Aliidongia dinghuensis: one gene and its partner. Each later gene encodes a partner of the first gene's protein in a complex. Links are inferred from orthologs where the notes say so. Each region holds a gene or a part of one and is shown on either strand. Other genes may lie near its edges.

Region 1 (6,656 bases):
TGCCCGATGCCGGGCATTCGGCGATGGAACCGGGTACGCGCCAGCGCCTGCTGGCCGCCCTCGACCGCATGCGCCGGCGCTTCAGCTGACCCCGCCTCGATCTTAAAAGCTTCTAGGCTTGGGCGTAGCGCTCGCCTATGGTGGCGCGCGCAAGCTGTTGGGGAGAAAGCTCTTGTCGAAACGTCGCCTTATTCCGGCCCTGGCCGCCGCGGCTGTCGCCCTGTGCGCGGGCCTTGTCAGCGCCCCGGCCAAGGCCGACTCAGTGCCTTATGACCCGGCTCTGCTCGTGGTGGGCGTCGGCGACTACAACGTCCTCCACAACATCCAGAACGAGGCGGTGTTCCGCGGCGAATATCGCTTCGGCACGCGCATCTTCTACATCCGGCCGATCGTCGGCGTCGAAACCAATACCGGCGGCGGCGTCTATGCCTATGGCGGCTTCGGCGTCAACCTGCCGATCACCGACCATATCGTGCTGTTCCCGTCGGGCGCCTTCGGCTATTGGGACCGCGGCAGCAGCAAGAACCTGGGCGCGCACGAGGAGTTCCGCACCGGCGCCGAGATCGCCTGGCGCTTCGACGATGCCTCGCGCATCGGCGTGTCGTTCCACCACATCTCGAACGCCGGCATCACCCAGCGCAACCCGGGCGTCGAGGAGGCGTTGGTCGAATACGCGATCCCGCTCGGCGGCATGTTCCCCTGAGATTTCGAGGCCCCGGTTGACGGCCGAGGCCTGATTGCCCGCAGGTCAGTAGCCAAGGGCGTGGGTCAGGTTCACGACGACGCCAATCGATAAGGCGGTGAATGTCAGGACGACGCCGAGCGAGCGGCCGGCGGAGGCGCCTCGGCTGCGGCTGAGGCCCACCGCATGGGCCGCTCGTCCGACGATCAGCAGGATGCCGATGGCATGCAGCGTGCCCGGCGCAGCACCCGCAAGCTCGGCCGAGCCGAGCAGGATCAGGCCGATCGGCGCATATTCCGTGAAGTTGCCGTGTGCGCGCACGGCCTGCTCGAGCGCGCTGTCGCCGCCGGTGCCGAGACCGATCGCCAGGCTGCGGCGCAGGCGGATCACGCGAAACGACAGCGCCATGAGGATGATGGCCGCGAGCGCCGCATAGAGCGGTGTGATGGCGAAATGCATCGAGGTGCTTCTCCGAGACGTTCCCTGAAGCCGGCCGTTCTCGAGAATCGGGCAGCCGGACTCGGGCGATTCTTGGGGACGGACGGCCGTCGAAGCAAGCGCGGCATCTGGCGCCGGGCCGGTTTCGTCAATTGGCTGGCCTCCGCCACGCGCATCATGGATCATGACAGCGACGAGGTTCGACCGGTCGAGGGCTGAAGCGGATGGTGACAGGTGCCACCGGTGGAAATGACGCGGATGTGGTCGTCGTCGGGGCGGGGCCGTCCGGGCTGACGGTCGCAGCGGAATTGGCGCGCCATCGCATCCGGGTGCGGGTGGTCGACCAGGCCCAGGGCCCGACGCTGCATTCCCGCGCCTCGGTCGTCCATGTCCGCACCCAGGAGATGCTGGCGGCCATGGGGCTCGCCGACCGCTTTGTCGCGCGTGCCTTTCCGCTCGAGGCGATCTCGCTGCACGCGTTCGGCAAGTTCATGGGCGGCATCCGCCTGTCCGGTGCCGACAGCGCTTTTCCGGCGCCGCGCATCATCGGCCAGGATGTGACGGAGCGGCTGCTGCTCGAACGGCTCGACGAATGCGGCGTCCCGGTCGAGCGCGGCGTCGAGGCGGTGGCCGCGGTCGACGCGGGCGACCACATCACGCTCGAGCTCAAGCGGGCCGACGGCGGCACTGATCGGCTCCAGGCGCAATATGTAGTGGCGGCCGACGGGGTCGGAAGCCGGCTACGCACAGCGGCGGAGATCCCGTTCGACGGTGAGCACGGCGAGCGAGGCGACGGCTTCGAATTCCTGCAGACCGACTGCGAGGTGCGCTGGTCCTACCCGTCGGGCCGCGGCTATCTGTTCGTCACCAAGGATAGGTTCCTGGGTCTGTTCCCGTTCGACGCCGACGGCGCCTTCCGCATCGTCTGCGCCCGCGCCGACCAGGATCCGAAGCGGACCGAGCCACCGGACCTGGACGAGATCGAGGCGATCCTGCGCGAGATCGCCGATCCCGACGCGACGCTGCTCGAGCCGCGCTGGCTCAACCGGCTGCGCGGCACGCCAAAGCTCGCCAAGCAATTCCGCGCGGGCCGCCTGTTCCTGATCGGCGACGCGGCGCACGCCCATCTGCCGATCGGCGGCCAGGGCATGAACACGGGCATGCAGGACGGCTTCAATCTCGGCTGGAAGCTGGCAGCGGTCATCAAGGGCGAGGCCCGGCCGGAGCTGCTCGATACCTATCATGCCGAGCGCCATCCGATCGCCGACGATCTGTTGAAATTCACCGATCGCGGCTTCCACAGCATGGTGAGGCCGGGCGACCTCGCCCAGCGCGCCATGAAGCTGTTCGGCGCCAGCGTCATGGGGCTCGAGGCCGTGCAGGAGCGGCTGAGGCGCACGGTTGGCGAAGTGCCGGTTGCCTATCTCATGAGCGCGCTCAGCGAGGACCATGGCGGCACGATCGGGCCGATCGCGGGCGAGCGGGCGCCTGACGGCGTCGCGGTCCGCGCCGTCGACCGGCGCACCTTGCGCCTGCTGCAGGAAATCGAGGGCGAGGGTTGGAACCTGTTGATCTTCGCCGGACTCGATCAGTCGGACGTCGGCGGCAAACTGGCGGAGATCGCAGAAGCCGCGGTCGCGGGCTTCGGGCGCCGAGTCCGCCCGGTGCTCGTCACCCCCGATCGGCCGCCGGCCGCCTGGCCCGGCGACGTGCTGATCGACCGCGATCAGCTGCTGCACGACCGCTATGGCGTGCGCCATGCCGCACTTTATCTGCTCCGGCCCGACCGCTACGTGGGCTTCCGGGCGCCCGCGACCCAGGCGGAGCTCCTGGAGAAATATCTCGCTCGCTGGCTCGTGCCCGCGGCGGAACTGGTCGACGGCGCGGCAGAGTAGCGCTGCGGACGGGCCCAAGGGACGCGCATGAAACAAAACCGCCGGGAAACGGAATCCCGGCGGTCTCATGATCTCATGCGAAGAAGCGGCACCCCTCGGCGAGCGGGGCGCTGGCAGGCCTCTTTAGGCGGCCTTCGCGGCCTTGGCGGCGGCGGCCTTCTCGATCTGCTTCTTCAGACGGCGTGCCTCGGCCGGCAGCTTGGACGCCGCGGTCGACAGCAGGAAGGCATCGATGCCGCCATTGTGCTCGATCGTGCGGATCGCGTTGGTCGACAGGCGCAGACGCACGGCGAAGCCCAGCGTGTCCGACAACAACGAGGTCACCTGCAGGTTCGGCATGAACCGGCGGCGGGTCTTGTTGTTGGCGTGGCTGACGTTGTTACCCGTCTGCACACCCTTGCCGGTGATATCGCACTTTCTGGCCATGACGTGTCTCTTCGCAAAAACTGGTGTCGGCCGCTCTTCTCTTGCGAGGGCAGCCGGAACAAGGCTGCGGTATCTACGCGAGGTCGGGCGGCGCGTCAACAGGAGTCCGGATTTTTCCTGTTCGTTACGCCGAAAGGCTGGCTTGCGCTATTCGCCGAGGAAGAGCGCAAGGAGCCGGCGCGCGCCCGCCATCGCAGTCATGGTGCCGGCCGCGACCGCCGCCTCGATCTCGGGAATGCGCCCGGCGATCGCCGGCCGGCGGCGCAGCGCCTCGATCATGCCGTCGCCCAAGTCGGCCCAAAGGGCGGCCTGCGCCTGGGCCGCCCGCCGGCGCGCCTTCTCGCCCGCAGCCTCAAACGCGGCTTCGTGCCGCTCGATCGCGGCCCAGGCCGCATCCAGCCCCTGGCCGGTCACGGCCGAGACGGCCAGCACCTCGGGCTGCCACAGCGGCGAGAGCGGGCGGAGCAGCCGGAGGGCCGCGCGATAGTCGCCGACCGCGACCCGGGCCTTGGCTTCGAGCTCGCCGTCCGCCTTGTTGACAAGCAGCAGCTCGGCCAGCTCGACGATGCCCTTCTTGATGCCCTGCAGCTCGTCGCCAGCCGACGGCAGCAGCAGCAGGCAGAAGAGATCGACCATGTCGGCGACCGCGGTCTCCGACTGACCGACGCCGACCGTCTCGACCAGGATCACGTCGAAGCCCGCGGCCTCGCATAGCACGATCGACTCGCGCGTGCGCCGGGCGACGCCGCCCAGGGTGCCGCCGCTTGGGCTGGGGCGGATGAAAGCTGCCTCGGCGCGGGCGAGCTCGGTCATGCGCGTCTTGTCGCCCAGGATCGAGCCGCCGGTCCGGCGCGACGACGGATCGACCGCCAGCACCGCGACGCGATGCCCCTGCCGGATCAGCATGAGGCCGAACGCCTCGATGAAGGTCGACTTGCCGACGCCGGGCACGCCCGAGAGCCCGATGCGGATCGAATTGCCGGCGTGCGGCAGCACGCGTTCGATCAGCGCTTCGGCCTCGGCCCGGTGATCGGGCCGGGTCGATTCGACGAGCGTGATGGCGCGGGCGAGCGCCCGCCGGTCGCCGGCGGCGATGGCGGCGGCGCGCGCCTCGAGTGGCGCGGGATGGGCAGCGGCCTCGTTCATGGCCGAGGCATCATAAGGGAAGCAGGGGTCAGAGATAGCCCTTGATGTCGATGCTCGTCTGCTTGCCGATCTTGTCGTAGGTCTCCCCCAGCCACCTGTCGGCCTGGGCGCGGCCCAGCTCCTTGAGATAATGGAGGAATTCCGGGTCGGCGTTCATCTTGCTCGAAGCGCCGAACTCCTTCATGTGCTCTTCGGCGCTGATCAGGTGGATGTGCATCACTTTCAGGCGCGAGACATGGTCGCCGTGCAGCATGTCCTGGTGGATCAGGCGCTGGACAAAGGCGATCGCGCGCAGTTCGCGCATCAGCGTCGAATTGAATGTGATCTCGTTGAGGCGGTTCAGGATCTCCGACGTGGTCTGCGGCGTGCCCTCGCGCTCGACCGGGTTGATCTGCACGATCACCACGTCCTGGCTCTCGCAGCCGTAGATCAGCGGGAAGATCGCCGGGTTGCCCATGTAGCCGCCGTCCCAGTAGGGATCGCCGTCGATCTCGATCGCCTGGAACACGGTCGGCAGGCAGGCGGACGCCAGGAGCGCGTCAATCGACAGGTCCTTGCGGTCGAACACGCGGATCTTGCCGGTCCGCACGTTGGTTGCCGACACGAACAGGTTGAGGTTCTTGCAGCGGCGGATGCGCGCGATGTCGATCTCCTCTTCCAGCACCGTGCGGATCGGGTGCCAGTTGAGCGGATTGGTCTGGTAGGGCGAAAACGCCCGGCCGATCGTGTCGAGCAGCAGGTAGCCGGGCGACGTGTCGAGGTTCCAGTTGCCCATCAGCCGGTCCATCAGGCTGCGCTGGACGGGGCTGTAGCGCGAGAAGTCGCTGATCCGGCCCCAGAACTGATTAAGCGAGGCGCGGGCGCCCTCGCGCCCGCCGTCGACATAGCCTTGCGCCAGGGCCGCGGCGTTCATGGCGCCGGCGCTGGTGCCGCTGATGCCGTCGATCTCGAGCCGATCGTCCTCGAGCAGCCGGTCGAGCACGCCCCAGGTGAAGGCGCCGTGCGAGCCGCCGCCTTGGAGTGCCAGGTTGATGCGTTTCGGTCCGTTCTGTTTGGTGCGCGTCTTCTTCGGTGGGATGGGCGCGTCGAGCATGTCGGTCATGGGCGGAAAGACCTCAATCGATGAAGCGGCGGCGCAAAAGATGGGTGCAGTGGTGCTGAAAAGCTAGCCGTCGCTCGGCGATGCAGCCATCGCGAGGCGGGAGGCCTCGCGCCGGAACAGTTGTTCGATGAACTGGGCCACCACGTCGACGCGCCGGTCCGGCTGCGGCAGCGCCTGGGCCACCAGATAGATGTCGTGATGGAACACGGCCGCGTCGGGCAGGACGCGCGTAAGCCCGTTCTCCGCCGCCGCCTGAGGCAGCAGGGCGGCAATGCCGAGACCGGCACGGGCCGCCAGCAGGTGGCCCGCCATGGTGTTGATGCGGATCGGCTGGCGCGCGGCCGGCGCCAGTTCGGCGAGCCAGCGCGGAATCGGGAAATCGGCATAGGCCGGATCCCAGCCGATGATTTCGTGCTGGGCCAGATCGCCCGCCGTCGCGGGCGTGCCGCGCCGGGCGAGATAATCGGGCGCGGCATAGAGGCAGATGGCGAGGCCGGCGAGGCGGCGGATTGTAAGACCGCCGGCCTCGCGCGGCGGATAGAGCCGGACCGCGAGATCGGCCTCGCGCCGGGCGAGCTTGATCGTCTCGACGCTGGCGACGATCTCGAGTTCGAGCTCGGGATGGGCGGCCCTGAGCTCGCCCAGCGCCGGCAGCAGGAACCATTGGCCCAGCATCTCGGCCACCGCGATGCGCACGGTGCCGGCGATCACGCCCGGCGCATCGAAGCGGCGGCGGCTCACGGCGGCGAGCGCCTCTTCCGCCCGCTCGGCCGCCGGCAGCAGTTCGGAGCCGGCCTCGCTCAGCACATAGCCCTCGCGCCGGCGCAGGAACAGCGGCGCCTTCAACGCCGCCTCGAGCGCCTCGATCCGGCGGGTCACCGTCGACTGGCTGACATGGAGCCGGCGCGCCGCCCCGGTCAGGCTGCCGTCGCGCGCCACGGCGAGGAAATATCTGAGGTCGTTCCAA
Region 2 (6,701 bases), on another replicon or contig:
CCGCCGTCGAGGTCGAGCACGGCCGGCACGAAGACGTCGGGCACCATGCCCACGGGCTGCGGCAGTTGATAGGCGACCTTGCTCTCGTCGAGCGTGGGTTTCGCTTCGCTCATGATCAGGGCTCCTGGGATCGACATTTGACAGGCTAGGTGGTGAGGATCGCGCGGGCGGAGCGCGCGAGGCCGTTCAGCAGGTCCGCATCCGGCCGCACGCGGGCGAGCACGCGCAGGCCGAGGAGAACGGACAGAAGATGGCGCGACAGATCCGTGGCCGATTGCCGGCGCGCGATCTCGCCCGACGCCTGGCCGGCCTCGACCGCGCGGCGGAAGAAGGCCTCGATGAGCTGGGTCTCGTCGGCGACCACGCGCTGGAACTCCGCCTCGCCCGGGGCCGCATCGATTGCCGTGTTGACCATCATGCAGCCGCGATGCAGCGGATCGGCGAGCGAGCGGGCCGCCATCTCGTCGAAGAATGCGCCGATGGCGGCGGCACCCGTGTGCGACCGTTCGATCCGGGCGATGCGTTCACGCAAGGTCCGGTCGAGATACTGGTCGAGCGCCTTCAGATAAAGGCCCCGCTTGTCGCCGAACGCGCCATAGAGGCTGCTGTGGGTAAGCCCGGTCCCGGCGGTCAGGTCACGCGTCGAGGTGCCTTCATAGCCCTTGGCCCAGAAGATCTCGCCGGCGGTGGCGAGCACGTCCTGTTCGTCGAATTCACGCGGTCGGCCCATCGCGACACCCTGTTTCGGATCAAACGCTCCATAATGGATATGGCGCATGGGATGCGAGAGGCAAGGGGCGATGGTCAGAAAATATGCACAGCGGTTCCTCTCTACCCCGGGGGTGGAGAGGAGAAATCAAAGACGGATCACTAAGCCTCGTCCTGCGGCCCCGTATAGAACTGCGGCCAGTTCTTCTTGGTGACCGGGCTGTCGCTCGCGAACGCGTGGCAGGTGTCGAGCAGCGGCGGGCGCTTCGGCGGCTGGCCTGCTTCTGCGGCGATCTCTTCCGGCGTCTTCTCGCGGCGTTTCTTCAGCGGGAAGATGGTCTGGAACGCCGTGGTCGCGATCGGGCCCATGAGCTCGACCAGGTGCGTGCAGCCTTCCGTGCCGCCGACCAGCGCCTTCATCTTGTTGGTGAAGCCACCGACGATGCGCAGGCCCTTCAAGCGCTCAAAATTGCCGACGATGTCCGGGCAGATCCGATAGGGCGAATGGTCGGTCGCGGCCTCGATGTCGTGGATCACCAGATCATCGTCGACCGTGATGCGGATCCACATCTCATGCAGCGGCTCGCCGGCCACGATCTCGCCGCGCCAGTCGTTCTTGAAGCCATAGGTCTTGACGTCCGTCATGTGGCCTTCGATGTCCCACAGGCCATCGGCACGGCGATAGCCGCGGCACTCGACGTGACGGGTATGGATATGCTCGCGCGGAGCAGGGGCTGAGAGCGGCATGATGCGGTCCAGCCTAACGACTGTTTGGCAGCGCAGCAACCGCACGAACCGCTGGGCTCCCGCGCCCTGATCGCAGGGCGCGGGAAACAGGGTTCAGGCGGCCAGGCGCTGCTCGCGGATCAGGCCCAGGATCTCGGCCGCGGCCTTCGGGATGTTGGTGCCCGGGCCATAGACCGCGACGACGCCGGCGGCCTTCAAGGCCGGATAGTCCTGGGGCGGGATGACGCCGCCGCACACGACCAGGATGTCGCTCGAGCCCTGGTCCTTGAGGGCCTTGATCAGCGCCGGCACCAGCGTCTTGTGCCCGGCGGCCTGGCTCGAGATGCCGATGACATGGACGTCGTTCTCGATCGCCTGACGCGCCGCTTCCTCCGGTGTCTGGAAGAGCGGGCCGACGTCGACGTCGAAGCCGATGTCGGCGAACGCGGTCGCGATCACCTTGGCGCCGCGGTCGTGCCCGTCCTGGCCGAGCTTCACCACCATCATGCGCGGCCGGCGGCCCTCCTCCTCGGCGAAGGCGTCGACCTCGTGGCGGATGCGCTCGAAGCCCTGGTCGCCCTCATAGACCGAGGCGTAGACGCCGGCGATCGAGCGGATCTCGGCCGAATGACGGGTGAAGACCTTCTCGAGCGCGTCCGACACTTCGCCGACGGTCGCGCGCACCTTCATCGCCTCGACCGTGAGCGCCAGCAGGTTGCCCGTCCCGGTGCGCGCGGCCTCGGTCAGCGCACCAAGCGCCTGCTCGACCGCCCCGCCGTCGCGCGTCGTGCGGATCTGTTTCAGGCGCGCCACCTGGGCTTCCCGCACCTTGGCATTGTCGACATCCAGGATCTCGATCTCGGCGCTCTCGGTCGTGCGGTACTTGTTGACGCCGACGATCACTTCCTCGCCGCGATCGATGCGTGCCTGACGGCGCGCGGCCGCCTCCTCGATCCTGAGCTTCGGCATGCCGGAGGCCACCGCCTTGGTCATGCCGCCCAGCGCCTCGACCTCGCCGATGAGCTTCCTCGCCGCATCGGCCAGGCTGGCGGTCAGATGCTCGACGTAATAGGAGCCGCCCAGCGGGTCGATGACGCGCGGGATCCCGGTCTCCTCGGCGATGATGAGCTGGGTATTGCGCGCGATGCGGGCCGAGGTCGGCGTCGGCAGCGCCAGCGCCTCGTCGAAGGAATTGGTGTGGAGCGACTGGGTTCCACCCAGCACGGCCGCCATCGCCTCGATCGTCGTGCGCACGACGTTGTTGTAGGGGTCCTGCTCCGTCAAGGACACGCCCGAGGTCTGGCAATGGGTGCGGAGCGCCAGGCTTTCCGGCTTCTTGGGCTGGAACTGGCTCATGAGCTCGGCCCAGAGCAGGCGCGCCGCGCGGAGCTTCGCCACCTCCATGAAGAAATCCATGCCGATCGCGAAGAAGAACGAGAGGCGCGGCGCGAAGGCGTCGACCGCGAGCCCCTTGGAGAGGGCCGCGCGCACGTACTCGAGCCCGTCGGCGAGCGTGAAGGCCAGCTCCTGCACCGCCGTCGCCCCCGCCTCCTGCATGTGGTAGCCGGAGATCGAGATCGAGTTGAACTTCGGCATGTTCTGCGCCGTGTACTCGATGATGTCGGCGACGGCCCGCATCGAGGGTTCCGGCGGGTAGATATAGGTGTTGCGGACCATGAACTCCTTGAGGATGTCGTTCTGGATGGTCCCCGACAACTGGTCGAGACGGGCGCCCTGCTCGAGGCCGGCCACGATATAGCCGGCCAGGACCGGCAGCACGGCGCCGTTCATGGTCATCGACACGCTCATCTGCTCGAGCGGAATGCCGTCGAACAGGATCTTCATGTCCTCGACCGAGTCGATCGCGACGCCGGCCTTGCCGACGTCGCCCACGACGCGCGGATGATCGCTGTCATAGCCGCGATGGGTGGCCAAGTCGAAGGCGACCGACAGGCCCATCTGCCCGGCGGCGAGATTCTTGCGATAGAAGGCGTTCGATTCCTCGGCGGTCGAGAAGCCGGCATATTGCCGGATCGTCCAGGGCCGGTTCGCGTACATGGTCGCGCGCGGGCCTCGGAGATAGGGTGCGAAGCCAGGGAGCGTGCCGAGCGTCCCGAGCCCCTCGAGATCGGCCTCGGTATAGAGCGGCTTCACCGCCAACCCCTCGGGCGTGGTCGTGACCAGCGTCTCGGGGGCGGCGCCCTTCAATTCCTTGGCGGCGAGCGCCTGCCAATCGGCAAGGCTCCGCTTGGGGAAATCGACCATGGGCGCTGCTCCTCTCCAGACCAAACCAGGGGCGCGGGTAGCATCCCGCGTCTCGTCCTCGGGGCCAGTATATAGGGGCTATTGCGCCGCGTCATGAGGGTGGCGTACAGGGCGGCCCCGCAAGACTCCCGACGAGGCCGCTCAGCGGCGGGAGGTCAGGGTCTCGAAGAAGCGGCGGAGCGGGAGCTTGTTCTGGTCCTTGCCGTCGATCGACATCAGCATGGTGACCTCAACGCCGTCTTCCGATATCGGCAGCAGCAGGCGCACATAGGCGTGCGCCCGATCGGTCGTGTCGAGCACGATCAGGTGCAGCAGCGGGGTCCGGCGCGCCACGGCGGCGCGATAATGACTGTCGATCAGCCGGCCATAGGCGGGGGGCCTGAGATCGCGCGGCCGGGTCCCGGTCAAGTCGGAGCCGTGCATTTCGCCGATGCCGGTGCCGGACAGGCGATAGCGGAAATCGAGCGGTTCGCGCTCGACGTTGACCAGCATGATGCGCGGCAGCACCTCAACCAGGTCGACCGGGTCGAGGTCGCGTCGCCGGGGCGCCAGCCGATCCTGCCGCTTGGCCAGCCAATAGGCATGGGCCCGCACCAGATCGGGATAGGGATTCGCGGCGAGATCGAGCTCGACCGCCTCGACCTGCCCCAGCAGCAAACCGTCCATGGCACCTCTCGTCGGGCCCGCCGGAAGGGAACGGCGGCCACGGTGCATCCTGGATCCGAATGACTGCCGACCCCTTACCAATGGGCCGGCCCATGGGGCGCGATGAGGGAAAGGCTTATGCCGTCTCGGCCGTCACCCAGCGCCGCCCCGTGCCGAGGCATTGCCGGCAGAGCGCGGGAGCGGACTCCGCCTGATGGGGCGTCGGGTGCGGCGGGGTGCCGCAAAGCAGGGCCGGGTGAAGAACGGTTGGGCGCAGATGGGCTGGATGAAGAGGGACGGGGCGACGCGTCGGATCGCTGCCGGTGCCGTGGCAATCGGGGCAGGCGGTTCGCTGGCGCTGGTTCATGGAAACGGGTTCCCCCTCAGGCGTCGAGGACCCCCGAATAGCCGGACCGATCGCGGCCCACCTGTGAACCGCGGCACAGGTTTGTCGGGCATTTGATTGTTTTGCCTTTGTTTCCTTTGGCATATGCCGCGTGCCGCCGTCCGGCTAGCATGGTCGGACACAGTCGAGGGAGGAGGCCGGATGGGCACGCTCAAGATCACGCCGGATACGGCGCCGGCCACACCCTATCTGCCGCCGGCGGACCGCATCCTCTCAGGCGTGCCGCAGCAGAGTATTGTCGACGCCTATGGCTCCGACGACGGCAAATTCTCGGCCGGGCTCTGGGCTTCGACACCGGGCCGCTGGCGCGTCGCCTATACCGAGCATGAGTTCTGCCACCTGCTGGAGGGCGAGGTTGTCCTGCACGGCGATGACGGCACGGTCGCACCTTATCGCGCCGGCGACAGTTTTGTCGTGCCGGCCGGCTTCACTGGGACCTGGGAAGTGGTGACCGCGGCGCGAAAGCTCTACGCGATCTATCAGCCGTGAAACGTCAGCAGTGGAGCAGGCTCGCGGCGCGGCGCACCGTGCCGGCGATCAGGAACCAGCTTGACACGGCAACGACCAGAAAGCCGAAGAGGTGCAGGTAACCCGAGACGGGCATTGGCTCGGGCTGGCGCGGCCGGGGCGCAGGAATCCAGCGCTGCTGGTCGATGCAGGATGGTGTCTTGAGCGGAAACGCAATGATTTCGGCGCTCATCAATCCTACCCTCTCCAGCCTCGACGCGAAAAATTCGCGCGACCCTAAGTGAACCAGGCTTAAAAGTCCCTTGCTAATGGGTCGCGGGCGCCATGATCGAGACAAGCGTTCTACGGCGCAAGGGGTTGGCCAGCATGGCTCATGGGGCGGCCCATGAGGGAACTTTTGCACGGGAACTTTTGCAAGGCGAGGGGCTGGATGGGGCAGGGGCAGGTCGTGGCGGTGAGCCGGCACGCGGGGCATGATTTCAGCAAGACCAATCAGGAGAGCATCGCGCTCATCGTCGGCGAGGGCGTCGCAGGCGATGCGCATCGCGGCAGGACGGTCCAGCATCGCTCGCGCGTCGCCAAGGACCCGAGCCAGCCGAACCTGCGCCAGGTCCATCTCATTCACGCGGAATTGTTCGGCGAACTCCGCGCCGGGGGCTTCGATGTGGCGCCGGGCGCGCTCGGCGAGAACGTGACGACCCGCGGGCTCGACCTCCTGGCGCTGCCGACCGGTAGCCGGCTCCGCATCGGCGCCGACGCGATCGTCGAGGTGACCGGCTTGCGCAACCCGTGCCGGCAGATCGACGGGTTCCAGCCCGGCCTGATGGCGGCCGTGCTCGATCGCGACGCGGCGGGCGGGCTCGTACGCAAGGCCGGCGTGATGGCGATCGTGCTCGCCGCGGGCGAGATCCGGCCCGGCGACCCGATCGAAGTGACACTGCCGCCGGCACCGTATCGCCCCCTGGTGCCGGTCTGATCGGTACTGGTCCGGCCGCTATCGCACGGGCTCGACCGGCTGCCAGTTCGTCACGAGATCGAGTAGCCCAGGAAAGCGCTGGTTCAGATCCTCGACCCGTACGCGACTGCGGCGCTCGAGGCCATATTGCCGCTGCCGGATGAGGCCGGCTTCACGCAAGGCCTTGAAATGGTGGGTCAGAGAGGATTTCGGGCGATCGAAGCCGAACCAGCCGCATGTGTGATCGTATTCGTCTGACTCCAGCAGAAGCTTGCGGATGATCGTGAGGCGCAGCGGGTCGGCCAGCGCCGCCATGACCGTTTCCAGCCGGAACTCATCGACGGAAGGCTCCGGCAGGGCCGGGGGCAGATCGGGGGTGGGATGTGACGGCATGAGGTCCGTATAGCAGCCTGTACGATTTTTGTCGAACAGGCTTTACGAGTTTTCTCGGACTGCGTAAGTTCGAAAAAATTCGTACTTGCGCCCTGTGGAGTCCGCCTCATGTCCGCCCAGACGCCGATCGATGTC

What was found.
Region 2: the proteins of meaB (region 1) and scpA are in contact, whole or in part, in a crystal structure (PDB 8DPB), measured with the Methylorubrum extorquens proteins. The link is inferred for Aliidongia dinghuensis from one-to-one orthologs. Residues at the interface, in SOR26638.1 of Methylorubrum extorquens: Arg20, Ala21, Ala24, Arg25, Thr28, Ser32, Arg33, Arg34, His37, Thr98, Gly99, Gly100, Ser101, Ile102, Leu103, Lys106, Thr107, Ala110, Ala113, Ile114, Asp115, Arg116, Ala118, Phe119, Ile120, Arg121, Pro122, Pro124; in SOR27001.1 of Methylorubrum extorquens: Glu577, Glu578, Asn579, Asp580, Gly581, Arg582, Arg583, Arg585, His596, Ala604, Ser605, Ala608, Asp609, Gly611, Phe612, Asp613, Val614, Asp615, Ile616, Gly617, Pro618, Leu619, Glu625, Arg628, Gln629, Val631, Glu632, Asn633, Asp634, Glu661.

Annotation. Positions count from the first base shown.
Region 1 is NZ_BMJQ01000028.1:47,078-53,733, forward strand. What follows is about bases 2,589-5,488. They hold meaB (methylmalonyl Co-A mutase-associated GTPase MeaB), read right to left. Parts: upstream 4,588-5,488; coding sequence 3,589-4,587; downstream 2,589-3,588. Other genes in these bases: IEY58_RS32200 (FAD-dependent monooxygenase), read left to right, coding at 2,589-3,015; rpmB (50S ribosomal protein L28), read right to left, coding at 3,139-3,441; IEY58_RS32215 (patatin-like phospholipase family protein), read right to left, coding at 4,616-5,488. Outside these bases: pip (prolyl aminopeptidase), read left to right, coding at 1-89; IEY58_RS32190 (acyloxyacyl hydrolase), read left to right, coding at 173-703; IEY58_RS32195 (MAPEG family protein), read right to left, coding at 749-1,141; more of IEY58_RS32200, read left to right, coding at 1,345-2,588; more of IEY58_RS32215, read right to left, coding at 5,489-5,689; IEY58_RS32220 (LysR family transcriptional regulator), read right to left, coding at 5,753-6,656. UniProt on the Escherichia coli protein: Binds and hydrolyzes GTP. Likely functions as a G-protein chaperone that assists AdoCbl cofactor delivery to the methylmalonyl-CoA mutase (MCM) ScpA and reactivation of the enzyme during catalysis.
Region 2 is NZ_BMJQ01000002.1:451,591-458,291, forward strand. The notes cover bases 1,125-4,069. They hold scpA (methylmalonyl-CoA mutase), read right to left. Parts: upstream 3,700-4,069; coding sequence 1,549-3,699; downstream 1,125-1,548. Other genes in these bases: IEY58_RS05445 (DUF2889 domain-containing protein), read right to left, coding at 1,125-1,455; IEY58_RS05455 (PAS domain-containing protein), read right to left, coding at 3,841-4,069. In the rest of the region: IEY58_RS05435 (2,4'-dihydroxyacetophenone dioxygenase family protein), read right to left, coding at 1-113; IEY58_RS05440 (TetR/AcrR family transcriptional regulator), read right to left, coding at 146-730; more of IEY58_RS05445, read right to left, coding at 871-1,124; more of IEY58_RS05455, read right to left, coding at 4,070-4,365; IEY58_RS05460 (cupin domain-containing protein), read left to right, coding at 4,892-5,239; IEY58_RS05465 (hypothetical protein), read right to left, coding at 5,244-5,450; IEY58_RS05470 (MOSC domain-containing protein), read left to right, coding at 5,649-6,194; IEY58_RS05475 (ArsR/SmtB family transcription factor), read right to left, coding at 6,213-6,488; IEY58_RS05480 (MFS transporter), read left to right, coding at 6,675-6,701. UniProt on the Escherichia coli protein: Catalyzes the interconversion of succinyl-CoA and methylmalonyl-CoA. Could be part of a pathway that converts succinate to propionate.